Regions from separate parts of the Kitasatospora sp. NPDC088548 genome, predicted to be linked through region 3. Evidence: riboswitches for the same ligand, from Rfam matches in the RefSeq annotation. Region 3 holds a riboswitch; each other region holds the start of a gene.

Region 1 (4,202 bases), on a different contig from region 3:
CTCCACCCGGCCCCGGAAACGGACCGGGTGCTTGGTCTCGATCGCCAGGTCCACCGGGCGTCCGCAGTCCGCGACCAGCTCCAGCAGGCTCTCCAGCCGCAGAACGCCCCGCAGCTCCGGGTCCGCGCTCGGTGCGCCCGTCTTCCAGGCGCCGAAGTCGTGCGCCTCCAGCTCGGCCAGCGTCATCGCGGACACCGTGCCGCGGCCGTCCGAGACCCGGCCGATCCTGCGGTCGTGCACACAGACCAGATGTCCGTCGGCCGTGACCCGGACATCGCACTCGACCGCGTCGGCGCCCTCGGTGAGCGCCCGCCGGTAGGCGGCGAGCGTGTGCTCGGGCAGCGCGTACGAGGATCCGCGGTGGGCGATCACCTGGACGGACGGCGCGGTGCGCGCCGCCGCCGGGGGGAGGTCGGGGCTGGTCACACGTCCCACGATAGGCGGCGGAAGTGACGCGAAAACGAAGACGGCCCCAACCTGAGGGGCCGTCTTCGCGTGGGGGGCGGATCAGTCCCGCGCGTCCCGGCGGGTCAGCGGGGTGAGCGCCCAGGTGGCCAGGGCCGGCACCAGGAAGCCGAACAGCGAGGCCGAGGTCCACTCCTGCGGGGTGAAGTGCAGCGCCCCCTGGACGGAGGTCCAGAAGTCCGTCCACCAGCCGGCGATCGCGGTCGGCGCGATCAGCTGGTAGACGACGAAGCCCAGCGCCCACGGCAGCAGCATCAGCCGGCGGGACGGCGCGTCGGCGGAGAGGTTCCAGCCGCGCCGGCCGGCGCCGAGGAAGTAGTCGACCGCCAGCACCGCGAACATCGGCACGAACACCGAGCCGATCAGGCCCAGGAAGGCGTAGTAGGAGTCGGTGAACTCGGTGATCTGCAGGGCCAGCACCGTGATCAGCAGCCCGGTCCCGCCGGTCAGCACCCGGCGGTCCACCCTGGGCAGCAGGTTGTGGACGGACATCGCGGTCGAGTACACGTTGGCGAAGGACTGGTCCGTCTCGCGCAGGACCAGCACCAGCAGGAACGCCCAGCCGGCCCAGACGCCCAGGAAGGAGTCGAAGATCCGGTCCGGGTCGCCGCCGGACTGCAGCAGCGCGATCAGGCCCAGCACGTAGCACCAGACCTGGGCGACGGTGTAGCCGGAGAAGCTGCCCCAGAACGCGGCGCGCGGGGTGCGCGAGTGCCGGGTGTAGTCGGCGGCCAGCGGCACGAAGGAGATCGACACCGCGATCATCGCGTCGGTGGCCTTCAGGAAGCCGTGCCAGTTGCCCGCGCCCGGGTCCGGCACGCCGTGCCGGCCCAGCTGGACGGTGAAGTACACCATCGCGACCGCGACCGCCCCGGCGACGAACCGCCGCAGCACCGCGATCGAGCCCAGCGGCCAGATGGTCAGCGCGGTGGTCAGCGCGCCCGCCAGCAGGACGAAGGCCCAGCGGTAGCCCTCGGTGTGGACGACGGTCTGCGCGCCCATCGCGATCACCAGCAGCTCGTACACGCCCCAGCCGACGCACTGGACGATGTTCAGCACCGTCGGCACGTACGAGAGCTTCGTCCCGAACAGCCCGCGCAGGTTCGCCATCGCCGGTGCGCCGGTACGGGCCCCGATCAGGGCGGCCACACCGAGCATCGCGGTGCCGACCACGGTCCCGGCCGCGATCGCGGTCACGGCGGCGGCCAGGGAGAGCTCGCTGCCCCGCGCGCCCAGCACGGTGGCGGCGGTGGTGAAGCCGATCAGGCTGACGCCGAGGTTCATCCAGAGCGCGAAGTGGTCGCGGAAGCGGAGCGTGCGCGGCGGCTCGGTGTCCAGGACGAGCGGCGCCTCGACCCGCTCGGACCGGTCCGGCCGGTCCAGGACGGCGGTGGCCGCGGCGGCACCGGTCGCGGTGGGGGAGCCGGGCACGGCGGCGGAACCGGGCACGGGGGGACCGGCGTCGGAGTGAACGGTCGTGGACGGTTCGGAGAAACCCTTGGACGCGGGCGCGCCCGAAGAAGAGGATGGCGAAGCAGGCGGCATGGCCGATACTCCCTACGCCGGCATTACCCGGACAGGTTCCGGCGGTCAGCGCCCCCTCGACGGTCCGCCCACGGACGTCGTGGCGTACGGTCGACCAGCGCACTCTCAGCCTGGGAAGGTCCAAGCTCCCGCGTGTCAGTTGTGAGCGACAGGCTAACCGGCACGGGGGTGAACGCCAAGGCCAGGCGCTGGGCGCCCCGGCCGCGAGGGACATCCGGCGGCGGTGGGCGAGCGGCCGGTGGGGGTGGTGGTTCGGGGGCGTTCGGCCGGGTTTCCGGACGGGGCCGTCGGGCCTGGCTAAGGATTCTTATGACTTCTTCAGAAGGGTCCTTACGGCAATCGAATCGAGTGTGCGAAAAACTATGCTTCTTGGTCCTGTCAGCTATGGAGGTCGTCCGTGAGCACCGAGCGCGAGGTTGGGTCCACCGGGCCGCAGGGGGAACAGCCCTCCGGCGGCCAGGGGGTGGTGGGTCCCGCTCATGACGGTCCGGCGCAGCAGTCCGCGTCCGCCGCTGCCACCCCCGCACAGGCGCCCGCCGACCGGACCACCACCGACGTGGCACCGGCGGTGCCCGCCGCGCCCGCCGCTCCGGCGGCCGGCGGATCCACGCCGACGCTGGCGTTCAGCAAGATCAGCGCCCCGGCGCCGGCCGAGGCACCCGCCGCGGCCGCGGCTGCCGACGCTCCCGTGTCCGCGCCCGCCCCGGTCGAGGCCGGCCACCCCGGCCCGGGGTACATCGACGCCCCGCCGCCGGTCGTGCCGCCCGCCCCGGCGGGGCCGCCGGCCGCGCCCGCCACGGCGCTCGCCGAGGCACCGGCCCTGCCGACGGCGCCCGTCGCGCCCGCCGTCAACCCGTACGCCACCACGGGCGCCCCGGCCGCCGCGGCGCACGACCCGTACGGCGCCCCGGCCGCCGCGGCGCACGACCCGTACGGTGCCCCGCCCGCCGCAGCCCACGACCCGTACGGCGCCCCGGCGGGCCCGCCCGCGCAGCAGCACCCCTTCGGCGCGGGCCAGCCGCTCGGCGGCTGGGGCCCGCACGACTCCTCGGCCGGCGGCGCCGGCGGTCCCGGCCACCCCGGCGGCCCGCTCGGCTACCCACCCGAGTACCCCGGTACGTCCGGCCCCGGCGGTCCGCGCAAGAAGCGCGGCGGCCTGGTCGCCCTGATCGCCGCCGTCGCCCTGGTCGCCGGTGTGGCCGGCGGCGCGCTCGGCGTGACCATCGCCGACCGCAACGACAACAGCGCCAGCTCCGCGAACGACCGCCGCAGCACCACCGTGCAGGCCAACAGCCCGGAGAAGAACGAGCCCGCCCCCGGCTCCGTCGCCGGCATCGCGCAGAAGGCGCTGCCCAGCGTCGTCACCATCAAGGCGCAGGGCAACGGCGAGTCCGGCACCGGCACCGGCTTCGTCTTCGACACCGAGGGCCACATCCTCACCAACAACCACGTGGTGGCGCCCGCCTCCAACGGCGGCAAACTGACCGTCAAGTTCGCCGACGGCAGCTCCTACAACGCCTCCGTGCTCGGCCGCGCCGAGGGCTACGACGTGGCCGTGGTCAAGCTGGACAACCCCCCGAAGGGGGACAAGCTGACCCCGCTTCCGCTGGCCGACTCCGACAAGGTCAACGTCGGCGACTCCACCATCGCCATCGGTGCCCCGTACGGCCTGGAGTCCACCGTCACCACCGGCATCATCAGCGCGAAGGACCGCCCGGTCGCCTCCGGCGACGAGACCGGCGCCCAGTCCTCGTACATGAACGCCCTGCAGACCGACGCCTCGATCAACCCCGGCAACTCCGGCGGCCCGCTGCTCGACTCCAGCGGCGCGGTGGTCGGCATCAACTCGGCGATCCAGTCCAACGCCTCCAGCACCGGCCGGGCCGGCAGCATCGGCCTCGGCTTCGCCATCCCGATCAACCAGGCCAAGTGGGTCGCCGAGACCCTGATCAAGACCGGCAAGCCCGTCTACGCCAAGCTCGACGTCCTCCGCAACGACGACTACAAGGGCGACGGCGCACAGATCCAGACCCGCGACATCCAGGGCACCCCGGCCGTCACCCCCGGCGGCGCGGCCGACAAGGCGGGCCTCAAGCCCGGCGACGTCATCACCAAGCTCGGCGGCAGCCCGATCGAGAACGGCCCCGCCCTGGTCAGCAAGATCTGGACGCACAAGCCCGGCGAGACCGTCG
Region 2 (4,202 bases), on a different contig from region 3:
CGTCGACCAGGGTCTCGGCGGCGTCCAGCAGCTCGATCGGATCGGGCAGCAGGGTCCGCTCGTCCGCGATGACCTCCAGCTTCACCCAGTCGGTGCCGAGCGCCTCGCGGGCCAGCCGGGCGGTCAGCACCGCCTCGCCGGCCGTGAAGCAGCCGGCCGTGTTGGGCAGCACCCGGATGCCGTTGCGGACCAGCACGTCCAGGACGGAGCCCTGGGTGGTGGCGTCGACCCGGCGCATCGCCACCGTGGTGAGCTCGGTGCCGGAGACCCGCAGCGCCTGCTCCAGGATCTCCAGGCTGGGCGCGCCACCGGTGCCCATGATCAGCCGGGAGCCGAACGTGGTCCCGGCGATGTCCAGCAGGTCGTCCGCCATGGTCAGCCTCCCTGGACGGCGGTGAGGATCTCGACCCGGTCACCCGCGGCGAGCCGGGTCCGCGGCCACGAACCACGCGGCACCACGGTCTCGTTGAGCGCGGCGGCGACGCCGGAGTTGGCGGCGCTCAGCGCGGCCACCACCTCGGCGAGGGTGGTGGTGGCGGGCACCTGCCGGGGCTCGCCGTTGACGGTCAGTGCGATCTCGCTCATGCGGGGGCCTTCGTGGTGGAGCGGGCGGGGGAGAAGCGGGTGGGGGTGAACGGCGCCGCCAGGGCGGGCGTCTCGCCGGTGGCCAGGTACTCGGCGACCAGATCGGCCGTCACCGGGGTGAGCAGCACGCCGTTGCGGTAGTGGCCGGTGGCGGCGACGAGGCCGGGCAGGGCGGTCGGACCGATCAGCGGGGCGTTGTCCGGGGAGCCGGGGCGCAGTCCGGCGGAGGTCTCCACCAGGGGCAGCTCGGTGATGCCGGGGACGAGCTCGTGCGCGTCGCGCAGCAGCTCGTACACCCCGCCGGCGGTGACGGTGGTGTCGTACCCCTGCTCCTCGCTGGTGGCACCGATCACCAGCTCGCCGTTCTCCCGGGGCACCAGATAGAGGTGCCGGCCGCGCACCACCGCGCGCACGTTGCGGGAGAGGAACGGCCGGTACGGCTCGGGCACCCGCAGCCGCAGGATCTGCCCCTTCACCGGGCGGATCGCGGGGAGCACGCCCTCGGGCAGGCCGGGCAGCCGGTGGCTGTGCGGACCGGCGGCGAGCACGATCCGGTCGGCGGTGACGGTCTCCAGTGTGTCCAGCCGGGCGCCGACCGCGCGGTCGTTCTCGACCAGCAGTTCGGTGGCCTCGGCGCGGTGCAGCAGGACGCCGGCCCGCTCGCAGGCGAGGACCAGCGCCCTGGCCAGTCGGCGGCCGTCCACCTGGTGGTCGTCGGTGACGTGCAGACCGCCCCGGACGCCGGGGGCGAGCATGGGTTCGAGCCTGCGGGCCTCGCGGCCGGTGAGCCAGTGCGAGTCCAGGCCGAGCCGCTGGTGGAAGGCGTGCAGTTCACGCAGTTCCGCGCGGTCGTCGGAGTCCAGGGCGACGGCGACGGTGCCGCACTGGCGGTAGCCGGTGTCCTGGCCGCCGCTCGCCTCGGTGAGTTCGGCGGCGAAGGCGGCATAGCGCTCGTTGGATGCCATCCCGAGGCGGAGCAACGGCTCCTCGCCGTACTGGAGTTCGGTGACGGGGGCGAGCATGCCGGCCGCGACCCGGGCGGCGCCGCCGCCGTGCGCCGGGTCGATCACCACGATGTTCCCCAGCCCGCGCCGGGCCGCGCGCCAGGCGACGGCGAGGCCGATGATGCCCCCGCCGATCACCAGGACGTCGGCATGCGCGCCCTTGGCCAAGCGTGTCAAAGTCGCTGCTCTCCCTTCGCCGGTATGACCCGGATCAGGTTCGGACGGTCGCAGGCCGTGTCAGCCCGCCTCTCAGCCCGGTCCGCCGGGCTCCCGTGAATTGGTGCCACCACCTTAACTCCGCGTCCCGCCCCGGCCGAAGGCGCGTACGAGGGGTGGACCCGAGCCCGGGTGGGGCCCGGACGGACGGCCGCCGCTGAGTACAGTGACGGCGTGGCAGAGCTGAGCGGGACGGATCAGGTGGTCGTGGTCGGGGCCGGGCTGGCCGGGGCGCAGTGCGCCGCGGGGCTGCGGCAGGGCGGCTGGCGGGGGCGGATCGTGCTGGTCGGCGAGGAGCCCCACGCGCCGTACGACCGGCCGCCGCTCTCCAAGGAGGTGCTGCTCGGCAAGGCCGATGCCACCACCCTCGACCTCGACTTCGCGGACCTGGGCGTCGAACTGCTCACCGGCCGCCGCGCCACCGGCCTCACCCCCGGGGTGCTGCACACCGACGCCGGCGATCTGCCGTACGGCACGCTGGTGATCGCCACCGGTGCCGCCCCGCGGGCCCTGCCCGGCGCCGAGCGCGCGCACCTGCTGCACACCCTGGACGACGCGCTGGCGCTGCGTGCCCTGCTCCGGCCGGGCCTGCGCCTGGTGCTGGTCGGCGCGGGCTGGATCGGCGCCGAGGTGTCCACCGCCGCCCGGGCGGCGGGGTGCGAGGTCACGGTCGTCGAGATGGGCCCGGCGCCCGTCCCCGGCGCGCTGCCCGCCGGGATCGGCCGGGCGATGGCCGCCTGGTACGCCGAGGCCGGGGTGGACCTGCGCTGCGGCGTCGGGGTCGCGGCGGTGGAGCCCGGCGCGGTGCTGCTGGCGGACGGCTCGCACCTGCCGGCCGACGAGGTGCTGGTCGGGATCGGCGCCCGGCCGGCCACCGGCTGGCTGGCCGGCTCCGGCGTCGAACTGGACGCGGCCGGTGCCGTCCTGGTGGACGAGCGGCTGCGCACCAGCCTGCCCGGCGTCTTCGCCGCGGGGGACTGCGTCAGCTATCCGTCGGCGCGCTCCGGCGTCCGGCTGGCCGTCCAGCACTGGGACCACGCGCTGCAGTCCGGCGCGGCGGCGGCCGCCGCCGTTCTCGGCGCGCAGGCGCCCTACGATCCGGTGCCGTACTTCTGGTCGGAGCAGTTCGGCCGCATGGTCCAGTACGCCGGGCGGCACGGGGCCGGTGACGAGCCGCTGTGGCGCGGTTCACCCGGGGAGCCGTCCTGGTCGGTGCTCTGGCTGCGCGACGGTGTGCCGCGCGCCCTGCTCGCGGTGGACCGTCCGCGCGACCTCGCCCAGGGCCGCCGGCTGATCGAGCGCGGTACGGCGCTGGACCCGGCCCTGGCGGCGGACCCCGCGGTGCCGCTGAAGTCGGCGCTCGCCGGGTAGCGCGGCGGGGCCCGCAGGCGGCCGCCCCGGTGCTCGACGGACCTGTGACGGGTGTGCGGCGGGTGGTGAGTGGTGCGCGGCGGGCCGTGGAGGTGGCAGTCTGGTGGCGTGAGTGAGATCGAAAGCAAGATTGAAACCCTCGTTTCCGAGTGGATGTACCTGCCCGACATCTCGGAGCAGTGGGGCGTGCGGGTCACCGAGGTCCGCGACCTGGTCCGCAGCGGCGGGCTGATCGCGGTCCGGCGCGGCCCGAACAAGTCGCTGCAGGTGCCTGCCGCGTTCATCGACGGCCAGGGCCTGGTCAAGCACCTGTCGGGCACCCTGACCGTCCTGCGCGACTGCGGGTACAACGACATGGAGATCCTGGAGTGGCTCTTCACCGAGGACCCGTCGCTGCCCGGCAGCCCCATCCAGGCGCTGTGTGAGAACCGCGGCACCGAGGTGAAGCGCCGCGCCCAGGCGATGCTGATCTGATGGCGGCGGACACCCCGCGCCGGCGGCTCGCCGACGCCCGGCTCTACCTGTGCACCGACGCCCGCCGCGAGCAGGGCGACCTCGCCGAGTTCCTGGACGAGGCGCTGGCCGGCGGGGTGGACATCGTCCAGCTGCGGGACAAGGGCCTGGAGGCCAGGCAGGAGCTGGCGGCCCTGGAGGTCTTCGCCGACGCCTGCCGCCGCCACGGCAGGCTGCTGGCCGTCAACGACCGCGCCGACGTCGCGCACGCCGCCCGCCCCGACGTGCTGCACCTCGGGCAGGACGACCTGCCGGTGCCGGCCGCCCGGGCGATCCTCGGCGAGGACGTGATCATCGGACGGTCCTGCCACGCCGAGTCCGAGGTGGACGCGGCGATCGCCGAGCCCGGCGTGGACTACTTCTGCACCGGGCCGGTCTGGCCGACCCCGACCAAGCCCGGCCGCCACGCGCCGGGCCTCGGCCTGGTCTCGTACGCGGCCGCGCGGGACACCGACCGGCCGTGGTTCGCCATCGGCGGCATCGACCTCGGCAACCTGGACCAGGTGCTGGCGG
Region 3 (4,202 bases):
CCTGGGTGCGCAACATCGTCGTCCCGGTGCTGGTGCTGATCCTGGCCTGGAACATCGTGGGGTTCGTGTTCGGCGTCGTCGGCGCCCTGCTGAGCGTGGTCATCAAGCTGCTGGTGGTGGTCGGCATCGCCGCCGCCGTGGTGATCCTGGTGAAGAAGGCCGCCAAGAGCTGACCCGTACGGACCCCGGACGCCCGTACCCCCTGCGTGGGGTGCGGGCGCCGGTCGTTCTGGTGGCGGCGGACAACCGACAACTAACAGATAACAGATAACAGAAAACGAATGTTGAAAGTCGTCATCCGTTACCTGTCATCCGTCAGCTGTCGTCCGCCGACCGTCGGACCCGGGCCTCCGTCACCGCGCGGTCCTCGATCGGCACCTGCTGGACCGGCCCCGGCGCCGGAGCCGCCGGCTGTTCCGGACCGTGCATGGTGGTGAGCAGCTGCCGGGCGAGGCCGAGGCCGGTGCCGCCCATGGTGAGGGCCTTGGCGAACAGCTCGCCCACCCCGTCGGCGCCGTTCAGCAGGATCATGTGCTCGACATTGCCGAAGGACTCGGCGGCGGCCAGCACGATGTCCGGCCACTTCTCCGCCAACTCCTGTGCCACCACGGCCTCCTGGTTCTCCGAGAGGGCGGCGGCCCGGGTCCGGATGCCCTCGGCCTTGGCGAGCCCGATCGCCCGGGTCGCCTCCGCGTCCGCCAGACCGCGGGCCTCGGCGGAGGCGGCCTCCGCCTCCCCGGTGGCCCTGGTCGCCTCGGCGGCGGCGAGCCCGCGCAGCTTGGTGGCCTCCGCGGCGGCCGCGGCGGCGATCTTGACCTGGCCGGCCTCGGCCGCCGCCTTCAGCTCGGTCTCCTGGGCCTGCGCCTGGGCGGCGGAGATCCGGGCGTCGCGGTCGGCCTCGGCCCTGGTGCGGGTCTCGTACGCCTTGGCGTCGGCCGGCTTGCGGACGTCGATCTGCAGCTGCTGCTCCTTGCGGCGGGCCTCCAGCTCGGCGACCTTGGTCTCCTGGACGACCACCTCCTGCCGGGCGGCGGCCTGGGCGAGCGGTCCGGCCTGCTCGGCGCGGGCGTTGGCGGTGTCCCGTTCGGCCTGGTAGGCGGACTGCTGGATCTGGCTGTTGCGGGTGGCCTCGGCCTTGCGCGCGGCGGCCTCCTGCTCCGCCTCGGTGGCCATCCGGTCGGCCTCGGCCTGGGCGATCCGGGCGTCCCGCTGGACGGCGGCGGCGTGCGGGATGGCGAGGTTCTTGATGTAGCCGGTGGGGTCGATGATCTCTTGGATCTGCAGGGTGTCGATGATCAGCCCGAGCTTCTCCATCTCCAGCCCGGAGGCGGCCCTGGTCTCCCCGGTGAGCCGCTCGCGGTCCCTGATCATGTCCTCGACGGTGAGCCCGCCGACGATCGAGCGCAGGTGGCCGGCGAAGACGTTGTGGACGCGCTGGCTGATCAGCTTCTGCTGGTCGAGAAAGCGCCGGGCGGCATTGGCGATGGAGACCTCGTCGTCGCCGACCTTGAAGATCACCACGCCTTTGACGTGGACCGGGATGCCCTGTGAGGTGACGCATTCGACGTTCAGCTCGGCCTCGTTGAGGTCCAGTGAGAGCCGGCGGACACCCTGGAGGCCCGGCGTGACGAAGGTCCCGCGGCCGGTGACGATCCGGAAGCCCAGACCGTCGCCGACCCCCTCGGTCCGGTGCCGGGAGCCGGAGATGATCAGAGCCTCGTTGGGCTCCGCCACCCGCCACATGAGTTTGAAGAGCGTGATCCCGAAGACCAGCGCGGCGACGACGGCCCCCGCGATGATGAGCACCATGGTTCAACTCCCCCTTACGGCGCATGAGATGCGCCGGTTCGGATTGTCCGCTCAGGGCAACTCGAAGGAAAGGGAAGTGACGTGACGGGCTGTCACAAGCGTGTCACGGGAAGACCGGTGCCACATAGACGGTCCGGGGCGGGTGGTACTCGACCACCACCACCGGTGTGCCGACCGACAGCCGGTCGCCCGGTACGGCGAGGTAGGCCAGGAAGGCCTCCGTCCCCTGGCGCTCCCTGACGTGCACCATCACCTCGCCGACCAGACCGGCTCCGACCGGACCGGTGACCCGCCCTGTGCTTCCGACCACTACGGCCTCCCTCGTCGCCTGCCCGTGTGACTGCCAGTCTGCCGGGCCGGGCTCCCCCGGTGGGCCCGCCGGCCGAATCGCCGGGCACCGACCCCCTCTGGACCAGCCGCGATCGGCTCGCTACGGTGTTGGACGTCATGCGCGGGCAATACCGCCTGCGGACACGGGAGCTCGGAGCACCGGGCTGAGAGGGCGCTGACCGGGACGTCGCTGGACGTGCCGAACGCTGCGCCGACCGCAGGAACCTGACCGGGTAATGCCGGCGTAGGGAGTTGAAGGTCTGATGACCACTTTTGATGCACAGCCGCAGTCTGCCCAGAACGCCGCCGTCAGCAGCGCGGGCACCGGCTATCCGACCCCGGCCTGGCGCAAGGCCTACCGCGACGGGTCCCGCCCCGACCTGCGCGTTCCGTACCGCGAGGTCGTGCTCACCAACGAGAAGAGCGTCCCGCTCTACGACACCTCCGGGCCGTACACCGACCCGGCGTACGAGCCCGACGTACGGCGCGGCCTGCCCGCGCTGCGCGACGCGTGGATCCGCCAGCGCGGCGACGTCGAGGAGTACGACGGCCGCGAGGCCCGCCCCGAGGACGACGGGATCAAGCACACCTCGCCGCGCGGCGGAAACCTGAAGAACCTGGACGCCGTCTTCCCCGGCCGCCCGCGCCGCCCCCTGCGCGGCCGCGGCGACGTCGCAGTCACCCAGCTCGGCTACGCCAAGCGCGGAATCGTGACCCCGGAGATGGAGTTCGTCGCCCTGCGCGAGGGCCTGGCGCCGGAGTTCGTCCGCTCCGAGGTGGCGCGCGGCCGGGCCGTCATCCCGGTCAACGTGAACCACCCCGAGGTCGAGCCGGCCGCCATCGGCACCAACTTCCTGGTGAAGATCAACGCCAATATCGGCAACTCCGCCGTCACCTCCTCGATCGAGGAGGAGGTGGAGAAGATGACCTGGGCCACCCGCTGGGGCGCGGACACCGTGATGGACCTCTCCACCGGCCGCAACATCCACACCACCCGCGAGTGGATCCTGCGAAACTCCCCCGTGCCGATCGGCACCGTGCCGCTCTACCAGGCGCTGGAGAAGGTCGACGGCAAGGCCGAGGACCTCAGCTGGGACGTCTACCGCGACACCGTCGTCGAGCAGTGCGAGCAGGGCGTGGACTACATGACCGTCCACGCCGGAGTGCTGCTGCGGTACGTCCCGCTGACGGCCCGCCGCAAGACCGGCATCGTCTCGCGCGGCGGCTCGATCATGGCCGCCTGGTGTCTGGCGCACCACCGGGAGAACTTCCTCCACACCAACTTCGAGGAGCTCTGCGACATCCTCGCCCGCTACGACGTCACCTTCTCGCTCGGTGACGGCCTGCGGCCCGGTTCGATCGCCGACGCCAACGACGAGGCGCAGTTCGCCGAACTCCGGACGCTGGGCGAACTCGGCCGGATCGCCCGGGCCAAGGACGTCCAGGTGATGATCGAGGGCCCGGGCCACGTCCCGATGAACAAGATCAAGGAGAACATGGATCTCCAGCGGGAGATCTGCGACGAGGCGCCGTTCTACACCCTCGGCCCGCTGACCACCGATGTCGCCCCCGGCTACGACCACATCACCTCGGGCATCGGCGCCGCGATGATCGCCTGGTGGGGCACCGCGATGCTCTGCTACGTCACCCCCAAGGAGCACCTGGGCCTGCCCAACCGGGACGACGTGAAGACCGGCGTCATCACCTACAAGATCGCCGCCCACGCCGCCGACCTCGCCAAGGGCCACCCCGGCGCCCAGGCCTGGGACGACGCCCTCTCCGACGCCCGCTTCGAGTTCCGCTGGGAGGACCAGTTCAACCTGGCCCTCGACCCGGAGACGGCCCGCGCCTTCCACGACGAGACCCTCCCCGCGGAGCCCGCCAAGACGGCCCACTTCTGTTCCATGTGCGGCCCGAAGTTCTGCTCGATGAAGATCAGTCAAAAGATCCGGGCCGAGCACGGCGAGGGCTCCAGTGCCGTGGAGACCGAGTTCGACGCCGAGGCCCTGGCGGGCATGAAGGCCAAGTCCGAGGAGTTCGCCGCCCAGGGCAACCGGGTCTAC

The links. A riboswitch is a leader RNA that binds a small molecule or an ion and turns the genes downstream of it on or off. The one in region 3 is predicted to bind thiamine pyrophosphate.
Region 1: it holds a riboswitch for thiamine pyrophosphate, as region 3 does, so the genes downstream of both, ACIP82_RS31550 (purine-cytosine permease family protein) here and thiC (phosphomethylpyrimidine synthase ThiC) in region 3, are expected to answer to the same signal.
Region 2: it holds a riboswitch for thiamine pyrophosphate, as region 3 does, so the genes downstream of both, thiO (glycine oxidase ThiO) here and thiC (phosphomethylpyrimidine synthase ThiC) in region 3, are expected to answer to the same signal.

The regions. Positions count from the first base shown of each region.
Region 1 covers NZ_JBIVMI010000031.1:107,808-112,009, forward strand. Annotated here, with positions in the region: gene ACIP82_RS31545 (glycerophosphodiester phosphodiesterase family protein) at 1-426, opposite strand, end outside; gene ACIP82_RS31550 (purine-cytosine permease family protein) at 508-1,914, opposite strand; TPP riboswitch at 2,003-2,152, opposite strand; gene ACIP82_RS31555 (S1C family serine protease) at 2,408-4,202, shown strand, end outside.
Region 2 covers NZ_JBIVMI010000022.1:36,591-40,792, forward strand. Annotated here, with positions in the region: gene ACIP82_RS25725 (thiazole synthase) at 1-373, opposite strand, end outside; gene thiS (sulfur carrier protein ThiS) at 376-585, opposite strand; gene thiO (glycine oxidase ThiO) at 582-1,766, opposite strand; TPP riboswitch at 1,761-1,873, opposite strand; gene ACIP82_RS25740 (FAD-dependent oxidoreductase) at 1,980-3,176, shown strand; gene ACIP82_RS25745 (Rv2175c family DNA-binding protein) at 3,285-3,650, shown strand; gene thiE (thiamine phosphate synthase) at 3,650-4,202, shown strand, end outside.
Region 3 covers NZ_JBIVMI010000012.1:124,189-128,390, forward strand. Annotated here, with positions in the region: gene ACIP82_RS17620 (DUF5326 family protein) at 1-173, shown strand, start outside; gene ACIP82_RS17625 (flotillin family protein) at 316-1,809, opposite strand; gene ACIP82_RS17630 (hypothetical protein) at 1,913-2,119, opposite strand; TPP riboswitch at 2,273-2,407, shown strand; gene thiC (phosphomethylpyrimidine synthase ThiC) at 2,403-4,202, shown strand, end outside.